Regions from separate parts of the Gilvimarinus sp. F26214L genome, predicted to be linked through region 4. Evidence: predicted binding sites of a transcription regulator. Region 4 holds the regulator's gene; each other region holds the start of a gene.

Region 1 (5,049 bases), 120 kb from region 4:
CTCGTTGATGATACGCACGGGACCCTGACCGCGGTTTCGGCGCATATTGACGAAGGCCTCTGCAAAGCGATCTTCGCTTTGCAGTGCCTCATCGGCCAGGTTCTGAATGACGGTGTCGATAAGCTCCGGAGCATCAAAGCGGCGATTCAGCTTCTGCCGCAACTCCAGGCGGGAATGCTCTCGGCGGGCGAGCAAGGACATGGCGGCATAGCGAACGGCCCCGGACGTAACCTGCTCCGCCTGGCCTTCCGCTTCAGCCGCCTGCTGCTCCTCCGCCCCGGCGTGGGAGGCTTTGGGTGTACTGATCATTATTCTTGTTGTCTCGTTTCCCGGTTCGATCGTTTCTGATCGGTTTACTGCTTGGCTTCCAGCTCAGCGACGTCCTCGTCGTCCTTCTTGACGGTCACGTCTCCGAGAAGCTCGGCGCGGATCTTCTGTTCAAGTTCCTGGGCAATGGATTCGTTCTCCTGAAGGAACTTGACCACGTTGTTCTTGCCCTGGCCGATCTTGTTGCCCTGGTAGCTGTACCAGGCGCCGGATTTCTCCACGTGGCCCAGCTTCACGCCGTAGTCGATCACTTCTCCGAGGCGGTTGATACCGCCACCGTACAGAATCTGGAATTCGGTCTGTTTGAAGGGCGGGGCCACCTTGTTCTTCACCACCTTCACCCGGGTCTCGTTACCGATCACCTCGTCGCCGTCCTTCACCGCGCCAATGCGGCGAATATCCAGGCGTACTGATGAATAGAACTTGAGGGCGTTACCGCCCGTGGTGGTCTCGGGGTTGCCGAACATGACACCGATTTTCATGCGGATCTGGTTGATGAAGATCACCAGGCAGTTGGCATTTTTGATGTTACCGGTGATCTTCCGCAGCGCCTGGGACATCAGGCGGGCCTGGAGACCCACGTGATGATCGCCCATCTCGCCTTCAATTTCAGCTTTGGGCACCAGCGCGGCCACGGAGTCCACAACCAGCACATCCACCGCGCCGGAGCGCACCAGCATGTCCGCCACTTCCAGGGCCTGCTCGCCGGTGTCCGGCTGGGAGACGACGAGGTCGTCCACGTTGACGCCGAGCTTTTCAGCATATATGGGATCCAGAGCGTGTTCCGCATCCACGAAGGCACAGGTTCCGCCCTTGCGCTGGGCTTCGGCGATCACCTGAAGGGTCAGCGTGGTTTTACCCGAGGATTCAGGCCCGTAGATCTCGACGATCCGGCCGCGCGGCAGACCACCCACGCCCAGTGCCACATCCAGGCCCAGCGAGCCGGTGGAAATGGATGGAATGGCTACCTTTTCCCTGTCGCCCATGCGCATGACAGTGCCCTTGCCGAACTGACGCTCGATCTGGCCCAGGGCTGCTTGCAGGGCTTTTTCCTTATTCTGATCCATAGGACACCTCGGTATTCAGTGGCTAGTCGCGATTTAGAGTTTCGTTGGCAGCCCCGTCTGGGGTTAACTGCTGTGTTTCAGGTGCGCCACATTACAGTATTTTCACTGTATATACAAACACTGGTAGGTAAATATACAGCTAAATATACAGCCATCGCCGCTTCGCGACGCGCGGCGCCGGTATACGGCACTCAGCCCGCCAATCCCAGCAGGCCCTGAAGAGCCGTCATTATAGCCTGTTCCCGCACCGCATCGCGGTTTCCTTTGTACACATGGCGGGCCACAACCGCCTCCTCCCCTGCCCGCATCCAGGCGAACCACACGGTACCCACGGGTTTGCTGGCGGTGCCGCCGTCCGGGCCGGCAATGCCGCTGATGGATACGGCCAGGTCCGCCCCGCTCAGCCGCAGTGCCCCTGCCGCCATCTGCCGGACCGTGGCCTCGCTGACCGCACCATCGGTCTCCAGCACCCGCTCCTCTACGCCCAGCAGCGCGGTTTTTATGCGGTTGCTGTAGGTCACGTAAGCGCCTTCCAGCCACCCGGAGCTGCCGGGTACGCTTGTGAGGGCAAAGCTGACCCCACCGCCGGTGCAGGATTCCGCCGTAGTCACGTTCCAGCCCCGGCGGCGTAAAGCCTCGCCGAGCTGAGCCGCGAGCAGGTATGCGGGAGATTCGCGAGAGAGGTCCATGGGCGGCTACGGTAAGACAGCGGCACGGGGAGATCAAGAGAAACCGGGGCCCGATTCCGGGCCTCCCGCAAAAGCTGATACTCTTGCATTTCACTTCTGGCTGAGGCGCTTATGACAGACCTTGTGAATCCGGCAGCGAGCGCTCGAACTGACCCCGCATCGCCCATGGCCCGGGTGAGCTGGGCGTTTTACGATTTCGCCAGCAGCAGCTTTGCGGCCATCATCGCCACCTTCGTATTCCCCATCTATTTTACCCGGCAGGTTGCCGCGGACGAGACCCTCGGTACCAGTCAATGGGGGGCCACCATGGGCTTTGCGGGGCTGCTGATCGCCCTGGGCGGGCCCCTGCTTGGCGCCGTGGCCGACCAATACGGGCGGCGCAAGCCGTGGCTTGGCTTTCTGACCCTGATTGCAGTGCTGGCAACCGCCTCCCTGTGGTGGGTGCAGCCGGACAACAACTGGGTCCTTCCGGCCATGTTGCTGGCCGGCCTGGCGACAGTGGCCGCCGAATTTGCGGCCATCTTCTACAACGCCATGCTCCCCGGCCTCGCCCGGCCGGATCACCTGGGTCGCTGGTCCGGGTGGGCCTGGGGCCTCGGCTATGCCGGCGGGCTGCTCAGTCTGCTGCTCGCCCTGCAGGCCCTGGTGGGGGATAACCCCTGGCTCGACCTGCCGCGCGATGACGCCAGTCACGTTCGGGCCACCTTTGTGCTGGTCGCGATCTGGTTCGGCGTTTTTTCACTGCCCCTGCTGCTGTTTGCGCCGGACCAGGCTGCATCCGGCAAACGGCTCGGCCAGGCCGTCGGTGACGGACTGAAGCAACTCCGCAGTTCCATACGGGAGTTGCGGGCCTACATGCCCATCCTGCGCTTCCTGCTGGCCCGGATGTTCTTCATCGACGGCCTCGCCACGCTGTTTGCCTTTGGCGGCGTCTACGCTGCGGGCACCTTCGGCTTCAGCGAGGGGCAGGTGCTGATGTTCGGAATCGCATTGAATGTGAGTGCAGGCCTGGGCGCCGCGGCATTCGCCTGGGTGGACGACTGGCTGGGCAGCAAGCCGACCGTGCTGGTTTGCCTCGCGGGGCTGATAGCCCTGGGTTCAACCGTTCTGGTCATTCAGTCCACCACCCTGTTCTGGGTTCTGGGAATCGCCCTGGGAATCTTCGTGGGGCCCGTGCAGGCCGGAAGCCGTTCCTACATGGCCCGGGTCGCGCCCGAACATCTGCGCACCCAGATGTTCGGCTTGTTCGCCCTGTCCGGCAAGATTACGGCTTTTCTGGGGCCCTTGCTGGTGGGCTGGGTTACAGGCCTGTTTGGCAGCCAGCGGGCGGGTATGAGCATGATCATCCTGCTGCTGGCAATTGGATTCGTGTTGATGCTGTCGGTGCCCGCGGCAAAGCCGACGCGGGAGGCGTAAACCTTTACGGAACCGTATCGGGAGCAGGCTTGGTGGAAACCCCCTGGGCTTCCGCCGCCTGCCTCTGGGACTGTAATGCGCGTTGATAGGCTGCGCGGCCCTGCAAGCGCCCCCAGTATTCGGATACGGACGGGGTGAACTCTCCCGCGAGGTCCAGGTGCTCCGCCAGCATCAATGCATAACCCACCGAAACATCTGCAGCGGTGAAACGCCCGGCTGCCACGTAGGGAGACTCTGACAGCAGCGGCTCCAGCGTGGCAAGGCGGGCCAGAAACCACCGGGTGTAGTCCTCCACCACCTGAGTCTGCCGCCGCTCTTGTGGTTCGAAGCGGCCGTAGCGCAGCAGCAAGGTTTGCGGAAAGGTCAGCGTGGCCTCACCGAAGTGAAGGTAATTAAGATACGCGCCGTAGCCCTCCTCGCCCGGCCGCACCTTCAGCTCCGTCCCGTCCACCAGTGAACACAGGTACTGGCACATCCCCGCCGATTCGGTCATTTGCGTACTTCCATGGACCAGCAAAGGGACGGTTCCCAGAGGGTTGGTGTCCAGAAAGGAGCGCGCCATATAACGCGGCGGGAAAGGAAGCACCACCAGTTCATAGGGGATGCCAAGTTCCTCCAGTATCCACAGCGGGCGGAACGAACGGGCGCTCATGCAATGGTAAAGAGTGATCATTTATTTTACTCGGCCAGGTGGCTGTCAGCGGCTCAGACGCGTCGCGGCTACTCAGTATTCCAGCGGGAACGAGTCTACCAACAGGTGAACGCCGATGTCGTCTACTGATGCTGTGGAGTTAGTCATCACGATGACCCCAAACTTTTCGGAAGGCACAAACCCCGCAAAGGTCCGATATCCGCCGGTACCACCGTTGTGGGCGTAGATGGGACGCTCTTCACTGCCACTTATGCTCCATGCGAGGCCGATTCCCGCACCCGTAAATTTACCGCGGGGCTCCTGGGACAAACCCATTGCCTTTCCCAGCGCGTTTTCATCAATCAATCCGAGTTGCGCGGCAAGATAGCGCAACATATCCGCAGTGGAGGACCGCTGACCGCCCGCGCCGGCGAGAACCGGCACATCCCAGTTTTTTGAGCCAACCAACTCGCCCTCCTCCAGGGCATACGGGGGCGCCAGACGTTTTTCAAGCGCCCGGCCCAGTCGCATTTCCGTGCTCGCCATGGCGAGGGGCTGGGTAATTCGCTCGCGAATAAGCTCTTCGTAACTTCGACCGGCACTGAGGGAAAGCACATGCCCGAGAAGCCCGAAACCCACATTGGAGTACAGCCGCCTTGAACCCGGCGCGACGGTCAGTTCCTCGGCGTTCAGATAGTCATAGAGATCCTGAACCCCGTAATCCGCAAACGGATTCAGTGGGTCGGCGGGAGCGAAGTTGGACGGCATCCGCGGCAGACCGGAGCCATGGGTTGCCAGATGTTCCAGGGTAATCGGCCGGTCCTCGAAGCGGGGCATGGACACCGGCTCCGGCAGGTACGCCTGAACCGGGTCATTCAGGCTGACCTCGCCCTTGACGACCATATCGGCCAGTACGGTT
Region 2 (5,049 bases), on a different contig from region 4:
GCGCCGATTCCAGAATCGCTCGTGGAAGTAGAAGGCGAGCGTGTTAATGGCGGGTTCCACCAGGGCCACCGCGCCACCCACAATCACACTGCCGGTCAGCAGATAGGCGACCGTAAAGGCAATGGTAAAGTGCATGATTGCGAAGCTGATTGTCTTGGCCATGAAAGCCTCCGGTGAATCCTTCAGTACAGTCTTCAAGTCGCTGTGCAGATATTGACAGAAATAATAATCATTCTTATCCCCAAAAACAATCTATCACTCCGATAGCCTTAATAGATTTTAGCTACGCACCATGGAGCACTAGGATGATTAGTGTCCGTGGCGAGTCATGGCGCGGGGCATGAACTCCCACTGCCGGCCAGTGGTCGACAAAGTGAGGCTTTTTGGACGGCGCTTCGAGAATTGGCAGCCTGTGGAAAAAGTCCGTTCATCAAGCACTTGCAAGCTCGATTCGCGAGCCGAACATCCCTGCTCCAGCCGACCGGTCGCCGGCGGCTGGAGCAGTCGCCAACCTGAAGCAAGGAGTAGATCTATGAGTGCCATCGACAAAATGGGTATGGATAAAGAACAAAGGGAAGCCGTGGCAGAAGGCCTCAAGCGTTTGCTGGCGGATTCCTACACGTTGTATCTGCAGACTCACAACTTCCACTGGAACGTGACCGGGCCGCTGTTCCGACAACTGCACCTGATGTTCGAGGAGCATTACACCGAGCTGGCCACGGCCGTGGATGACGTTGCAGAGCGCATTCGCACTTTGGACGTGCACGCGCCAGGCACTTACAAGGCCTTCGCGGAGCTGAGCTCCATCAAGGAGGTGGAGGGAGTTCCCGCCGCGGAAAAAATGCTCGAGATCCTGACCCACGGGCACGAAGCAGTGGTCCAGACCTGCCGTCAGGTTTTGAAAACCGCCCAGGATGCAGACGATGAATCCACGGTCGCGCTGGTGTCTGACCGCATGCGCGTCCATGAGAAGACAGCCTGGATGCTGCGCTCAATGCTGGGGACCTGAGCCTGGGATTGAGCTGACTGTGTAAGCTGGGGCGCAAATCGCTGCCCCGACGCCTGCCCGGCGGGAGCCGGGCTTCCTGACCTGCTGACCGCCCCGCCGCCGCGCGTCGCGCGGTTTCCTGGGGTACCTCTTTTGCTTCATGGCCACTCGGCACTGGCGACCGAGAGCTGGCGACTCTATACTACTGTATATCGAACCAGTATCTCTTACCCATCCGTTGGATGGCTGCAGTTATGGCTATGAACACCAAACTTGAACAGCTTCTGGAGCTGCCCAATGTCTGGCAGGCTTCCCGTGTGCGCCGTCTCAAATCGGTGCTGGCCACCGGCTATTCGGAGCTGGACGCACAGCTCCACGATAGCGGGTGGCCCGACAATGCCACCACGGAACTGCTTCTGCCCCAGCCGGGAATTGGCGAGCTGCGCCTGGTATTGCCCGGCCTGCGGCAGGCTCAGCGTCTGCGCCCGTGGCTGGCATTTATTGCGCCGCCCCACCTGCCCTATGCCGCTGCCCTGATTCAGCATTCCATCAACCCCGAGGGTGTGCTGGTCGTCACGCCCCAGTCCCCCAAAGACCTGCTCTGGGCCGCCGAACAGTGCCTCCAATCCGGATGCTGTGGCGCGGTACTGACCTGGGCCATGGGAACGGAGCTCAGCACTCAACAGCTGCGACGCCTGCAGCAGGCCGCACACCAGGGCCAGTGCTGGCACACACTCTTTCGCGCCACCCGGGCCCAGCGACAGCCTTCGCCTTCGGCGCTGCGAATCCAGTTGAATCCGGGGGCGCAGGGTTTGCTGCAGGTGGACATCCTCAAGCAGCGCGGCGGCTGGAGCGGGCAAAGCCTGGCGATCACCCTGCAACCTGATTTGAGTCAGCTCCAAAAGCTGAACCCCGAGCAACTGCCCTTGCCCATGGCCCAGTTCAATCGCCCCCTGCCACCGGTGGATTCCCCCAACGAGGGCACCCTGAACAGCCGGGTCGTCCCCCTCTCCCGCCGCCGGGGATAAGATGGCCGCGCCCCGCGACCGCAAGCAGCCCCCTTTATGGCTCTGTCTGTATTTCCACGGTCTGCCCCTGGACCAACTGCGTCTTGGGGAAGCACTGGCTGCTGTGGCGGAAAAGCAGCGCATCGCTTTCGTCAGCCCTTCGGCGCGTCAGGCCGGCATCAAGCCCTCTATGCGAGTCGCCACCGCTTATGCGCTGCAGCCGGAGATCAAAATTGTTGAACGCCGGACAGACCGGGAGGCGGACACCCTGGAGCACCTGAGCCAGTGGTGCTACCAGTTCACCCCCACAGTCCAGAGCTACAAGGATTTTTCAGTGCTGCTGGAGGTCGGCGGCAGTCTGACTCTTTTCAAGGGGCTCAGCCGCCTCTTGCAGCAAATCGAGCGGGGCCTGAGCCAGAAGGGATATGGGTTCACCAAGGGGCTGGCCCACACCCGGGAAGCGGCCTGGATGCTCAGCCACTTTTACACCGACACCGGCACGCCCCCGCCCCTTGGGGATTTGAATGAATTTGCTCCGGCGGAAGCCGACTTCTGGCTGCCCCGACTCGAGCCCCTGCCCCTGACCTATCTGGATCTGCCACTGAAAAAACGGCAACAGCTGCTGAACATGGGGCTGAACACCCTGGGGGATTTACTGGCCCTGCCGCGGGCCGAGCTGGGCAAGCGGTTCGGCCGGGATCTGCTGAAATTGCTGGCGGACGTTACCGGCGAAGAAGCCACAGTCAGCTCCGACCTCAAACCGGCGCACATCTTTGCAGAGCAACTGGATTTCGCCAACGGTCTGACCCGCATCGACGAAGTCCACCAGCCCCTCGAAGAACTGCTATCTCGTCTTTTGCGCTTCATGCACCAGCATCAGTTGTACACTCAGGAACTGGAATGGGGTTTTTACTATTTCAAGCAAGGGGATTTCAAACAAGGCGCCGACAAATTACTGATCCACACTTCGCCAGCCAACAATAACCTGCAAAGTCTGCTGAGTCTGAGCAGGCTGAAACTGGAGCAATATCAGCTCAAGGCGCCACTTGAACTGCTGACCCTGACCAGCCAATGCTTCAAGCCTGCTAACGCCAGCAGCGGCGACCTGTTTCCCGAACTGTCCAACCCCAGCAACCAGCTCAAGGATTATCAGCAGCTGCTGGACAAACTGCTGACCCGGCTGGGCAGCGAAGGACTCAAGACCATCAGCATGGGCAACGAGCATTTACCTGATTTTCAGCAGGTGGTCAGCGATCTCAACCACCAGGCCATCGAGGATCTGCGGTTGCGCGAGCCGCCGCGGAACTCCGACTCCCAGACCCAATTGCCTTTGTGGCTGAATCAGACTCCGATTCCCATCGGCGCGCCCAACCAGAGCACGGGTCCCTTGCGTCTGGTGTATGGACCACAACGCATCGACAGCCACTGGTGGCAACAACGCAGCCAGCGGGACTACTTTATCGCCCGCCATAAAAATGGCTGCTATTGCTGGGTATTCCGGGACCTTAAAAACCGGCGCTGGTTTTTACAGGGTTTTTACGGTTGATCTCACGACACTCCGGTTTTTTTAGCCCACCAGATCTTTGACCCGACAGTCCGCATCCAACACGGGGAAACTCGCGTTTACCCCTCCGTACCTTGGCAAAACTTTGCAAAGAAAACACTTGGACTCTTTTGTCCCTGCGCTTAGATTGGTAGATCAAACCGGAAAACACAGCGAAGATCATGGAAAAACAGACTGTTGATGTCGTTATCGTGGGAGGCGGGCTCTCGGGCATCGGCGCCGCTGCCCACATGGGCATGAAGTGCGCCGAAAAAAGCTACGTGGTTCTGGAAGCCCGGGAAGACCTGGGCGGAACCTGGGACCTGTTCCGCTATCCCGGCATTCGCTCCGATAGCGACATGCATACACTGGGATTCAGTTTCAAACCCTGGAGCGACGCAAAAGCCATTGCCGATGGACCGTCCATCAAAAAATACATCAAGGAAACGGCGGACGAGTATGGCATCACCTCCCGGCTGCGCCTGGGACACACAGTCATATCCGCCCAGTGGTCCAGTGAGCGGGCGCTCTGGTCGGTTGTGGCCCGAAGGCGCGATGGCACGGAAGTGGAGTTCGAATGCCGGTTTCTCTTCATGGGTTCGGGCTACTACAGCTACCAGCAGGGCTACGCACCGCGCTTCGAAGGACAGGAGGATTTCCACGGGCCCATCGTCCACCCCCAGTTCTGGCCTCAGGATCTGGACTACCGTAACAAGCGAGTGGTGATTATCGGCAGTGGCGCCACCGCCATCACCCTGGTGCCAGAAATGAGCAAGCAGGCTGCCCATGTCACCATGCTGCAGCGCTCACCCTCCTATGTGGTGGCGCGACCCGGCAAGGATCGCATTGCCAACTTCCTGCGCCGGAATGTTTCGGAGGGAGTGTCCTATGGGTTCACCCGCTGGAAGAATATTCTCCTCGGGCGCTACTTCAACCATCGTGCCCGCAGCAAACCGGAGAGCACGGCAAAGCTGCTGCAGAAGTGGGCGCGCAAACGTCTTCCCGAAGGCTATGACATGCGCCATTTCACCCCAAGCTACAAGCCCTGGGATCAGCGCATCTGTCTGGCACCGGATGGCGATTTTTTCGAGGCCATTCAGTCAGGCAAAGCCTCGGTGGAAACCGATCATATCGAGCGCTTCACGAGCACGGGGATTCAACTCAAATCGGGGAAAACCCTCGAAGCGGACATCATCGTCACTGCCACCGGCCTGAAACTGGTCACCGGCGGCGAGGTGGACGTGAAGGTGGATGGTCAGCCAATCCGCTTCGGCGATACCCTCAGCTACAAAGGCGTTATGTTCAGCGGCGTTCCCAACTTTGTGCTGGTGTTCGGTTACACCATGGCCTCCTGGACCTTGAAAGCGGATTTGGCAGCCATTTATCTCTGCCGGCTGATCAATCACCTGGACTCCATCAACAAGTCCATCGCTCTGCCACCACACCCCACCGAAGTGATGGAAACCCGTCCGCTTATTGATTTCACCTCGGGCTACGTGCAACGCGCCGTG
Region 3 (5,049 bases), on a different contig from region 4:
TCCACCCTGAAATACCGAAATGCCGCTTCCCGAGCAGAAGAACTGAATCTTCTGTCCCCGTTGCGGTCGGTTCAAGTCCATGAGAACGGGAATCGTTGCTGTGGTCAGATTCCCGAACCTGTCGTAGCTGATTGGAGCTTTGGCCGGATCGAGATCGAAGCGCTGCGCAAGTACCCGGTGGGGAGGCGCTCCCACCTGATGGCAGTAACTAACGTCGGCGCCCGGACCAAACCAGCTCACCTTCGCCCTCGCTTTCTTGTAGACCTTCGCATGGCGGGTCAGGGTGACGGCGCAGATCTTGTCCATAACCATCTGTCCTTCGAAGCCGCCCGGTTTCTTTGCGTAGTAACAAAGCTCCGAATGCGCTCCATCGGACTCGGTCCGGAACCATTCCCAGCCCTGGTCGCGGTGTTGCTTGCGACGAATCAGCATCGCTCCGCCGGCATCGCCCACTGTTAACACTCCGAGTTTTGTCTTGAACACTCTTTTATCGGATGTGTTCTTCAGCAAAGGCATGAACAAATCGCGGGTCTGGCTCGGAACTTCGCCGGAGCACACCAGAACCGTTTCCGCCATCCCGCTGTTAATGTAGGCATCCGCGACCGAAAGGCCGGTCATGAAGCCCAGGCAGGCATTCGAGATGTCCATGCAGGCAGCGCGCGACGCACCGATCTTATGCTGTACGTTATGTGCAGTCGAAGGTTCTTCGTAGTCGCGCGTGATGCCGGTGAAGATGATCAAGTCTACCTCATCAGGACTGGCACCAGCATCCCTCAATGCGGATTGTGACGCCAAACTCGCAAGGTCCGACGGGCACTGGGATCGGTCCGCCTCGCGGCGTTCTTCAATACCAATGTGGCGTGACAGATACTCCGCCGGCACGCCGAAACGCTCGCTGTTCACTTCCTTCATCAGTTCATCCGAGCTGACCACCGCGCGAGGAAGGTAAGTGCCGATCCCTGCGATGTGTGAATTGCCCAATGTTTCCATGGTGAATCTCCTTCTTTTTCTGGTTGAGGAAGGAGCAGAATAGCGCCTGCGTCATATAGAAGATGCACCGTGGCGCGAATGCTTTCTTCTTGGCGCGTTATCAGTGGACCAAAAGCGGCCACCCCCTGAACAAAGCTGACCGGGGGGCGGACGGAAACGGATTTCTTGACAGGAAAAAAAAGAAATTCAAAGCTCCGGTGAGAGGGTGGAACAATTTCATCGAGCCATTTGGGGAAGCGCCAATGCTGCAGAAAACAATCAATAACCAGGATATTGTGGAGACGCTCAATCGAAGGGAGTGCGACGACCTGGAGGAGCAGATCCTTCAGTCCATTGACAAGGTGCAGGCACTTTGCGCCGTTCACACCCAGGTGGAAACCGGCGACAGCCGGGTCAACTCCCGGACGCGCGCAAATTTCGCCTTCGTTCTGGAGGACCAGGTGAATCAACTGCGTGACCTTCTGGAGTCACATTTCGGTGCATAGTTCGGAAGCTCGCGATCGGTTTCGTTGTTGGGCCTACGAGGGAGGCTGAAGGGCTGTTTCCTTGTACAGTGGCTTCCCCGCGACTATAGTTGGGGGACCTTCCGTAGAAATCAGTACCTCCTCACGGGCTGAAGCGCTGTGCGCTCAGTGCCCGATCGGTCAGGTGTCCTTGTTTCTCGGAACATCCCAACACCGATGCCCCGACCAATCCAGCCCATGCAGTTTCCCAAAGGCCACTTTGTTTTTCTTGATCTGGAAACGACCGGTTCCCGGGCCGGATCGGACCGCATCACCGAGGTCGGTCTGATCGAGGTTCTCGACGGGGAAGTCATCGATCAATATCAGACCCTGGTCAATCCCGAGACGCCGATTTCACCCTTCATCAGTTCGCTGACCGGTATCACCGACCCGATGGTGGCGGATGCGCCGGTATTTGCGGAGATCGCCGAAGAGCTAATGGGTCGATTGCTGGGTAGAACTCTGGTGGCTCACAACAGCCGCTTTGACCACAGCTTCCTCAAAAATGAGTTCCGGCGCCTTGGGCTGGACTATCGCACCCGGGTGGTGTGCACCGTCAAATTGTCGCGCCGGTTGACGCCCGAGTTGCGCAGCCATGGCCTGGACAGTCTGATTCACCACCACGGGCTCCATGTGGAAGCCCGGCACCGGGCCATGGGTGATGCGGACCTGCTGGTGCAATTGATGGCCAAATGGAGCCGCACGCTGGGCGCAGACTCTGTGCAGGCTGCGCTGGAGCCGCAACTGCGGCGGCCTACCCTCCCGGCCGGCCTGTCCGAGGCGGCGGTCGACGATCTGCCCAATACTCCCGGGGTTTACCTGTTCTACGACGAGAAGGACACGCTGCTGTATGTCGGCAAGTCCGTGAAGATCAGGGATCGGGTGAAATCCCATTTTTCCGGCGATCACGCCAGCGACCGGGAACTGGAGATGTGCAGCCAGATTGCCCGCATCGACTGGCGGCGCACCGGAGGAGACCTGGGCGCACAGTTGCTGGAAGCGCGGCTCATCAAAGAGCGCCGACCCATCTACAATCGTCAGTTGCGCAAGACAAAAATGCTCTGGTACCTGGCCGTGGGTCGGGATTCACGGGGTTACCTGACTCTGGCGCCCCGCAGCGCCGCGTCGCTGCCGGCCGATGATTTGAGCTCAGTCATCGGGCTGTTCCGATCGCGGCGCATGGCCGAGGAGTGTCTGCGCCAGGCCTGCGACGCGGCCCGGCTCTGTCACCGCCTGACGGGGTTGGAGAAAGCGCGAAGTGGCGCCTGTTTTGCCCATCAGCTCAAGCGATGTGCCGGCGCCTGTGTAGGTGCGGAAGATCCGGCGGCCTACAACGCCCGCCTACAGGAAGCCTTTGCACCCCGACGGTTCGCAGTCTGGCCCTATGAAGGACCGATCCTGATCCGGGAGGGGGAGGATTATCACCTGGTCGACCAGTGGTGCCACCTGGCCTCCTCCCGTTCGCCGGATACGCTGGCTCAGCACTCACAGACGCGAAACATCGAATACGACATTTACAAGATCCTGGTGAAGTTCATCGAGAAAGGACGCCTTGAGATTCTGCCCTTCAGGCAGCCGGCCCCAGTGAAATCTGAGGCCTAATCGACCTCCCATTCCGCACGGGGGCGGCCCGCCCGCAAACCTCCGCGAAGATCAGCCACTCAGGCGGCCTGATTCGCGAACCCATCGTCATCGGCCCGGCAGGCCGTCTAAAAGGGCTTTCCAGCAGCCTGCTAATTCTGCTGGCTTGCGGTCCAGGCTTTGCGGCTCCAGACCGCCACATAGTTGCCGCCGCTGATCAGTGCCAGGGCAATCACGAGCAAGGTCCCAAATTTGAAGAGGAACAGCGGAAAGACGGGGTAGACCTTCTGGGTGATGACCATCAGCACATAGCACACCTGCACCAGTGTGCTCGCCTTGCCCCAGAACGTCGGCGCCATCTGGAAGCGGCCAATCAGCCAGTGGTAGCTGAGGGCGCCGCCTACGATGACGAGGTCTCGCAGGACCACGATGATTGCCACCCCCGGCGGAATGGCGTTTACCAGTGCCAGACAGACGAATGCGCCCATGAGGAGGGCCTTGTCCGAGATTGGATCGACCACCGCGCCAAACCGGCTCTGGACTCCCATTTTCCGGGCCCACCAGCCGTCGATGCCATCAGTGAACGCGGCGATGGCGGCAATCCATAACACCTCCGCGTAGCGTTCCTGCAGAATGAAGATGCAAACGGGAACTGCGAGCAGCAGCCGCAGGCTGGTCAGCACGTTGGGAAGCTGTTTGATATAGGGGTTCATCATTCGGTCGAGTCGACGTCTGATCAGAGGTTCACATCCGGTGCTTGAAGCCATCTGCTCCCGTCAGCGGAGCAGCCTAATCGCACCGCCCGGGAGCCACGCATTATGCCCGGCCCGGGAGAAAGGCGCCAAGCCTGATCAGCGAACAAAGCCAATGATGGAGATGAAGTGGGATACGGAACCGACCAGCACGAAAATGTGCCAGATCCCGTGGGAGTGCTTCAAAAACTGCAGCCCGTCCATGACGTAGAAAACGATCCCCACTGTATAGGCCACCCCGCCGACGGTCAGCCAGATGAGTCCCTGAGTCGGGAGCGAAGCCTGCAGGGTGGGAAACTCGAACACGCAGATCCAGCCCATAAACAGGTAGACGGCCAGTTGCAGTAACTCCACGCGGTTCGGATTAAGCACGTCCAGGAGCAGGCCTGCGACTGCCAGCCCCCAGACGATCCCCAGCATTCGATAACCCACATCATTCCCGAGCGCCACCACCATGTAGGGTGTGTAGGTGCCGGCGATGAGCAGGTAAATAGTCACATGGTCCAGCTTGCGGAAAATGGATTTGATGCGATGCGGATGAAAGCTGTGGTACAGAGTGGACATGGTGTACAGCAACACCAGGGTCAGGCCAAAGATGGAGAAGCTGACGATGGTTCCGGCGTCGCCGGATTGAATGCTCACCGTGAGTAGTGCGCCGAAGCCAACCAGAGCCAGGGCGGCGCCCACCAGATGTGAAATGCTGTTAAATCGTTCGCCGTAATACATGACTCGAAGACGAGTACCCCAATCGATCATCATTGTCGGGCTTGTTGGACCGCCCGCACCGCCGGGAAGTTTAACGGTAAAGCGCGTGACTCGGAATTCCCGCCCGCAGCAGACCTTGGAAGAAGCCTACCAACGTCTACCCTTCCGCGTGCCGGTCCAGCACGTCAGTGCCTGTTCCTCGCGGAGCGTTTACGGCATATCGTAACCCTGTTCGCCTGATCGGGGACCAGGCGAACAGGCGACCGACCGCTAGCCGCCAATCCATACCTGCTGGGCATTGACGAACTCATGGATGCCGTGGGGCCCCAGTTCCCGCCCGTACCCGGACCGCTTCACACCCCCGCTGGGCAGGCGCGGGTCGGTTTTGACAATGCCGTTAACAGCCACCTGGCCACTGACGATTTCCCGGCTCAAGGCCTCGCCGCGCTTGCCGTCGGTCCAGAGAGCGGCGCCCAGACCGTATTCCGTGTCGTTGGCGATGCTCAGCGCGTGCTCGG
Region 4 (5,049 bases):
CATGCCTACAAACTTCTTTGTACGCCAAATTTTCGGTACCGCGAACCGGAACCGTCGGGCTGATGCCGCCAAATAGCTTGGAGCCTCACCGAAATGTCTTATATCCGCGCGTTCTGAGTAGCGAGGCTCGAAAGCACCATCCCGATCAGCTTCTTTGCATCCTCGACACCCACGGCGAGTTGACTGTAGACGCTATCAAGGCTCAATGGGACTGAATCGAGACCCGCGGCCCAATTCACAACCAGCCCCAGCGCCGCGTACGGCAATCCCAATTCCCGCGCGAGTATCGCCTCCGGCATACCGGTCATTCCCACAAGGTCACAGCCGTCGTTTCTCAGGCGACGGATTTCTGCGGCGGTTTCGAGCCGCGGCCCCTGGGTGCAACCATAGACCCCGTTGGGAATAATTTGCAGATTGCGTTCCCGTGCAAGGTCCAGCAGGCGCTGGCGCCACTCTGGACTATAAGGATGTTCGAAATCCGTGTAATTCACCTGTTCGCCGCAGTCGTCGAAGAAGGTGTGGTCGCGCCCCCAGGTGTAATCCACGATTTGATCCGGACACACCAGGCACCCGGGCGCCATATCCGCACGAATTCCGCCAACCGCGTTTATCGCAAGCACTCTCGCAGCTTTCAGCTCGTGCAGTGCCCAGATGTTCGCGCGGTAGTTGATCCGGTGAGGCGGAACCTTGTGGCCGGGGCCGTGGCGCGGCATGAATGCGAGCTTCACCCCCTCCAGCCTACCGACCGTGACAGGCGCCGCTTCACCAAAAGGGGTGTCACGAACTGCGGTCTGCGCGTCTTCCAAGGCGTCGAAACTGTTGAACCCGGAGCCGCCGATGACAGCGAGATGAACGGTGTGTGTAGCCATTTGGTTGGATCTTGTCTGCGTTGCGATTGCGCGCGTCTTGATTTGTGTTATTTCTTGTCGCGCACTGCATAGATGCCCGGCAGGTTTCGGCCATAGCCTTCCAGGTCCATTCCGTATCCGAAAACGAAGCGGTCCGGAACTGTCAGGGCGGTGAAATCTGCCTGCTTCATCGCGCGGTTCCGCGCGTGGTCCTTCTGGACCATTACGGCCGTTTTTACATCCGCTGCACCCCGGTCGCGGCACCAGCGGGTCAGTGCCTGAAGGGTATAACCTTCGTCAAGGATATCGTCAGCCAGCAATACGCGACGACCCTCGATCACTTCCCGGGCCTGCGCATGCCAGTCGAGACGCCCGCCCTGGCGTGCCTCGCCGTAGCGAGTCGCATGGATGTAGTCCCATCTGAGCGGCATGGACAGGTGAAACATCAGTTGGGTGGAGAACGCCACACCGCCATTCATGACACAGAGCATCAGCCATTCACCGCCAGCCAGTTGCGCGTTGATGTCCCTGGCCAATGCTGCAATGGCCTCATCAATCTGCCCTTGGGTGTAAAGTAAATCGCTGTTCTCGATCAGATGTCCGGCAGAAAAACGTTCACTGCTCATAGATGACGAACAATCACCCACGGCTTGCATCCTGCACTGCCTGCAACTCTGCCCGGCAATGCCGCCAGCGGGGGTCTGCCTGTAACGCAGACCAGTCCCAATCACGGCGCTTACGCATGGTGGACAGTCGTGGAGAAACGTCGGGCGGATTGCGCTTGAGACGATCAAGGACCTCAAGGGCACCACTGCGGTTATTGCAGACCAGCACCATATCGCAGCCGGCGCCAAGCGCCAGCTCGGCCCGGTCTCCATAGCTGCCGCCTGCGGCGGCGCCCTCCATGGAAAGGTCATCCGAAAAGATGACCCCTTCAAAGCCCAGCTGGCCGCGCAGTTTTTCCTGCAACCATGGCCTCGAGAAGCCGACGGGTTGTTCGTCCACGGCCGGAAAGACGATGTGCGCGGGCATCACCGCATCGAGGATCGCGCGTAGTTGCAGGAAGGGCTGCCAGTCCCGCGCTTCCACCTCGCGCCAGTTGCGCTCATCAATCGGCAGTACCAGATGGCTGTCGCCCCTCACCCCTCCGTGTCCGGGAAAGTGCTTGCCCGTCGCCGCCATTCCGGCCTCGTGCATTCCCTCTATGAAGGCTTCAGCAAGGCGACTTACTTCCTGCGGGTCGGCGGAAAAAGCCCGGTCAGCGATAACGCTGCAGTGCTCCTCATCCACATCGAGCACCGGCGCAAAGCTGAAATCCACATCGGCTGCGAGGATCTCCGCCGCCATCAGCCAGCCCGCATCCCTGACCCGTTCGAGGGTGGCGGCCGGATCCGCCCGGTAGCCGCACAGAAAGCTCTGCATGGGTGGCAGGCGTGTGAAGCCTTCGCGAAACCGCTGAACCCGCCCGCCTTCCTGGTCCACGGCCAGCAGAAGCTCGGGGCGTACCGCACGGATTTCGCCGACCAGGGCCTCCAACTGCCCGCGGGACTGGAAGTTCCGGCTGAAGAAAATTACCCCTCCAACCAGGGGCTCCCGCAGCAGGTTCTTTTCATCGTCTGTCAGGGTCAACCCCTCCAGGTCCAGCATAAGGGGGCCGGGGGGATGGGCGGAATGTGTCCGGTTGGCTGCCATGGTTTACTCTACGTCAGAAAGAGGCCGATAAACTTATACCAGTTTACCCCCTTCGTCATCCGCTTTCCGTGAAGCCCCGCCGCTTAACGCCGAGCGGTCAGCAGCTGCCTGGTCGCTTGCATCCGCCTGGGCACTGGATATAATACCAGTCACTGTACAAAGCACCAGATCCTGCTTCTTCCGTGCCTGGGGCCGTTGCGCGGAGCGCGCAGTGCCGCGTACAGCCTGCTGAAAACAAGGAGCCGACAAGAGCATGATCAGACTGACCGAACGACAGGAAGAAGTTCTTCGCCTCATCCGCGATTACATCCGCGAAACGGGTTATCCACCCACGCGGGCCGAAATTGCCGAAGAATTGGGCTTCCGTTCCGCCAACGCCGCGGAGGAGCACCTTCGGGCCCTGGCACGGAAGGGAGCCATCGAGATGGTGCCCGGTGCCTCCCGGGGCATTCGCATCCCGGATGAAGACAACGGGCTGCCGGTGGTGGGTCGGGTGGCAGCAGGCAATCCCATCCTCGCCGAAGAGAACATCGAAGACTACTGCGATATCTCGCCCTCTTTTTTCTCTCCCCAGGCCGACTACCTGCTACGGGTGAAGGGCTACAGTATGCAGGATGCAGGCATCCTTGACGGAGACCTCCTCGCCGTCCACCGAACCACCCAGGTGCGCAACGGGCAAATTGTGGTGGCCCGGATCGGTGAAGAAGTGACCGTCAAACGGTTCCGCCGGGAGCGAAACAAGCAGCAGGTGGAGCTGGTACCGGAAAACCCGGACTTCGACATCATAGAGGTCAACCTCAAAGATGACGACTTCTCCATTGAAGGTTTGAGTGTGGGCGTAATCCGCCGGGGCGGCTGATTTGCGGGGCGTTCCGGCCCTTGGTCTGGACCTCGCGCAGGGTTTGCCAGACCTTCGCTAGCAGACGGGCTTATTCCTCATGGAGTGACGCCCGTAACCGGTCCACAAGGCTTTGAGCCGCCCGACACCAGCTTCCAACCAATTCCTGCGCAGTGGCGTTATCCACCGTTGTAAGGTCGACGGCGGGAATCGAGGCCGGGTTCACAGAGTTGCCGTGTTCGCTCCTGAATCGCTGTGCCAGATACAAGGGATTGCGTCTGGCCCGAAGCAACTCCCGCAGCCATGAATCATTCTGCTTGCGCAGGTTCAGCAGTTCCCCCAACTCAGTGGCCTGTGGTGCGCGCTCAGCGAGGCCTTCCATCAGCTCCGGGAGCTGCTCCCCTGTGGGGTCCAGATTCACATTGTACTGCTCCGCCAGTTCCGCGACGAAATAGCTCAGTCCGCAGCACATTTGGCCGACGGCAGCATCCAGATGAGCATGCCGAGCGACCCGGCCGTTGATGTCATCCTGTTGCGCGTCGCTGGCTGCCAGCGCGATGCGAGCGAACGCCAGCTTCTGATTGACGATTGCGGAATAAAACAGTTCTCCGGCCATTCAGGCCTCCGTACAAGCGCCTGAGACGCATCAAACCTTGGCGCCGCTGCGCTTCCTGGCAGTACGCGTACTACCCGTTTTACGTTTGCTGGCTTTTTGCCCGGCACCTTTGACTTCGCCGCTGCTCACCCAGCGTCCATTTTCATAGAAGGCCTTCCAGCCGGTTGCCTTCCCTTCCACTTCCGACTGTACATACTGCTCCTTGGTTTTCCGGCTGTAGCGAACCACTGTTTTGTTCCCCTCCGGGTCTTCAGTGGGCGCGGAAAACAGGAAGTTGTACTTGGGGTCGATCTCACTCTTGTGCGGCAGAAGCTCCTCCACCAGCGGCGCACGCGTCTCCCGGTTCTTGGGGAACTGGCTGGCAGCCAGAAAGATGCCCGACGCTCCATCTCGCAATACGTAGGTATCGTCGACCTTCTCGCACTGCAGCTCGGGCATGGGCACAGGATCCATTTTGGGTGGTGCCGGCTCCCCACTGCGCAACAGCTTGCGGGTGTTCTTGCACTCCGGGTTGGTGCAGCCGAAGTATTTACCGAAGCGGCCCGTCTTGAGTTGCATCTCGCTGCCGCATTTGTCGCATTCGATCACCGGCCCTTCGTAGCCCTTGATCTTGAAAGCGCCCTCTTCCACCTCAAAGCCGCTGCAATCGGGATTGTTGCCACAAATGTGCAACTTGCGTCGCTCGTCCACCAGATAGCTGTCCATGGCAGTATTGCAGAGCTTGCAACGCCGGCGCGAACGCAACTGTTTGGACTCGGCTTCTTCATCCTCGTCCACGTTCACGGCTTCATCGCCGGAGACGAGATTCATGGTGTGCTTGCAGCGCTCTTTCGGCGGGAGGTTGTAGCCCGAACAGCCCAGGAAGACTCCCGTACTCCCGGTTCGAATCTGCATGTTGCGCCCGCACTGGGTGCATTTGATGTCCGTCTCAGTGGGCGTGTTGCGGCGCATGCCCTTTTCCGCGTCCTGCGCCTTGGCAAGCTCGGCGGTGAATTCACGGTAGAACTCGTCCAGGAGTGCGCGCCACTCCTTGCTGCCTTCTGCCACCTCATCAA

Evidence for each region. Region 4 encodes LexA, which represses DNA repair genes until DNA is damaged. Its sites were predicted from a motif close to ACTGTNTNTANANACAGT; they were not measured.
Region 1: the regulator LexA is predicted to act here: its motif matches at 1,499-1,516, upstream of recA (recombinase RecA).
Region 2: the regulator LexA is predicted to act here: its motif matches at 1,193-1,210, upstream of imuA (translesion DNA synthesis-associated protein ImuA).
Region 3: the regulator LexA is predicted to act here: its motif matches at 1,528-1,545, upstream of ACURWW_RS08835 (exonuclease domain-containing protein).

Annotation. Positions count from the first base shown of each region.
Region 1 is NZ_JBTIYG010000001.1:507,232-512,280, forward strand. Features, by position in the region: gene ACURWW_RS02090 (regulatory protein RecX) at 1-309, opposite strand, end outside; gene recA (recombinase RecA) at 354-1,394, opposite strand; gene ACURWW_RS02100 (CinA family protein) at 1,586-2,083, opposite strand; gene ACURWW_RS02105 (MFS transporter) at 2,195-3,499, shown strand; gene ACURWW_RS02110 (glutathione S-transferase family protein) at 3,504-4,172, opposite strand; gene ACURWW_RS02115 (serine hydrolase domain-containing protein) at 4,224-5,049, opposite strand, start outside.
Region 2 is NZ_JBTIYG010000005.1:194,940-199,988, forward strand. Features, by position in the region: gene ACURWW_RS07645 (DUF2061 domain-containing protein) at 1-162, opposite strand, end outside; gene ACURWW_RS07650 (Dps family protein) at 533-1,009, shown strand; gene imuA (translesion DNA synthesis-associated protein ImuA) at 1,249-2,016, shown strand; gene ACURWW_RS07660 (Y-family DNA polymerase) at 2,018-3,541, shown strand; gene ACURWW_RS07665 (flavin-containing monooxygenase) at 3,721-5,049, shown strand, end outside.
Region 3 is NZ_JBTIYG010000006.1:172,146-177,194, forward strand. Features, by position in the region: gene ACURWW_RS08825 (3-oxoacyl-ACP synthase III family protein) at 1-990, opposite strand, end outside; gene ACURWW_RS08830 (hypothetical protein) at 1,233-1,475, shown strand; gene ACURWW_RS08835 (exonuclease domain-containing protein) at 1,692-3,095, shown strand; gene ACURWW_RS08840 (CDP-alcohol phosphatidyltransferase family protein) at 3,227-3,790, opposite strand; gene trhA (PAQR family membrane homeostasis protein TrhA) at 3,926-4,585, opposite strand; gene ACURWW_RS08850 (NAD-dependent succinate-semialdehyde dehydrogenase) at 4,802-5,049, opposite strand, start outside.
Region 4 is NZ_JBTIYG010000001.1:388,394-393,442, forward strand. Features, by position in the region: gene ACURWW_RS01650 (S-methyl-5'-thioinosine phosphorylase) at 99-869, opposite strand; gene ACURWW_RS01655 (hypoxanthine-guanine phosphoribosyltransferase) at 917-1,474, opposite strand; gene nagZ (beta-N-acetylhexosaminidase) at 1,488-2,540, opposite strand; gene lexA (transcriptional repressor LexA) at 2,794-3,399, shown strand; gene ACURWW_RS01670 (DUF6586 family protein) at 3,470-3,994, opposite strand; gene topA (type I DNA topoisomerase) at 4,025-5,049, opposite strand, start outside.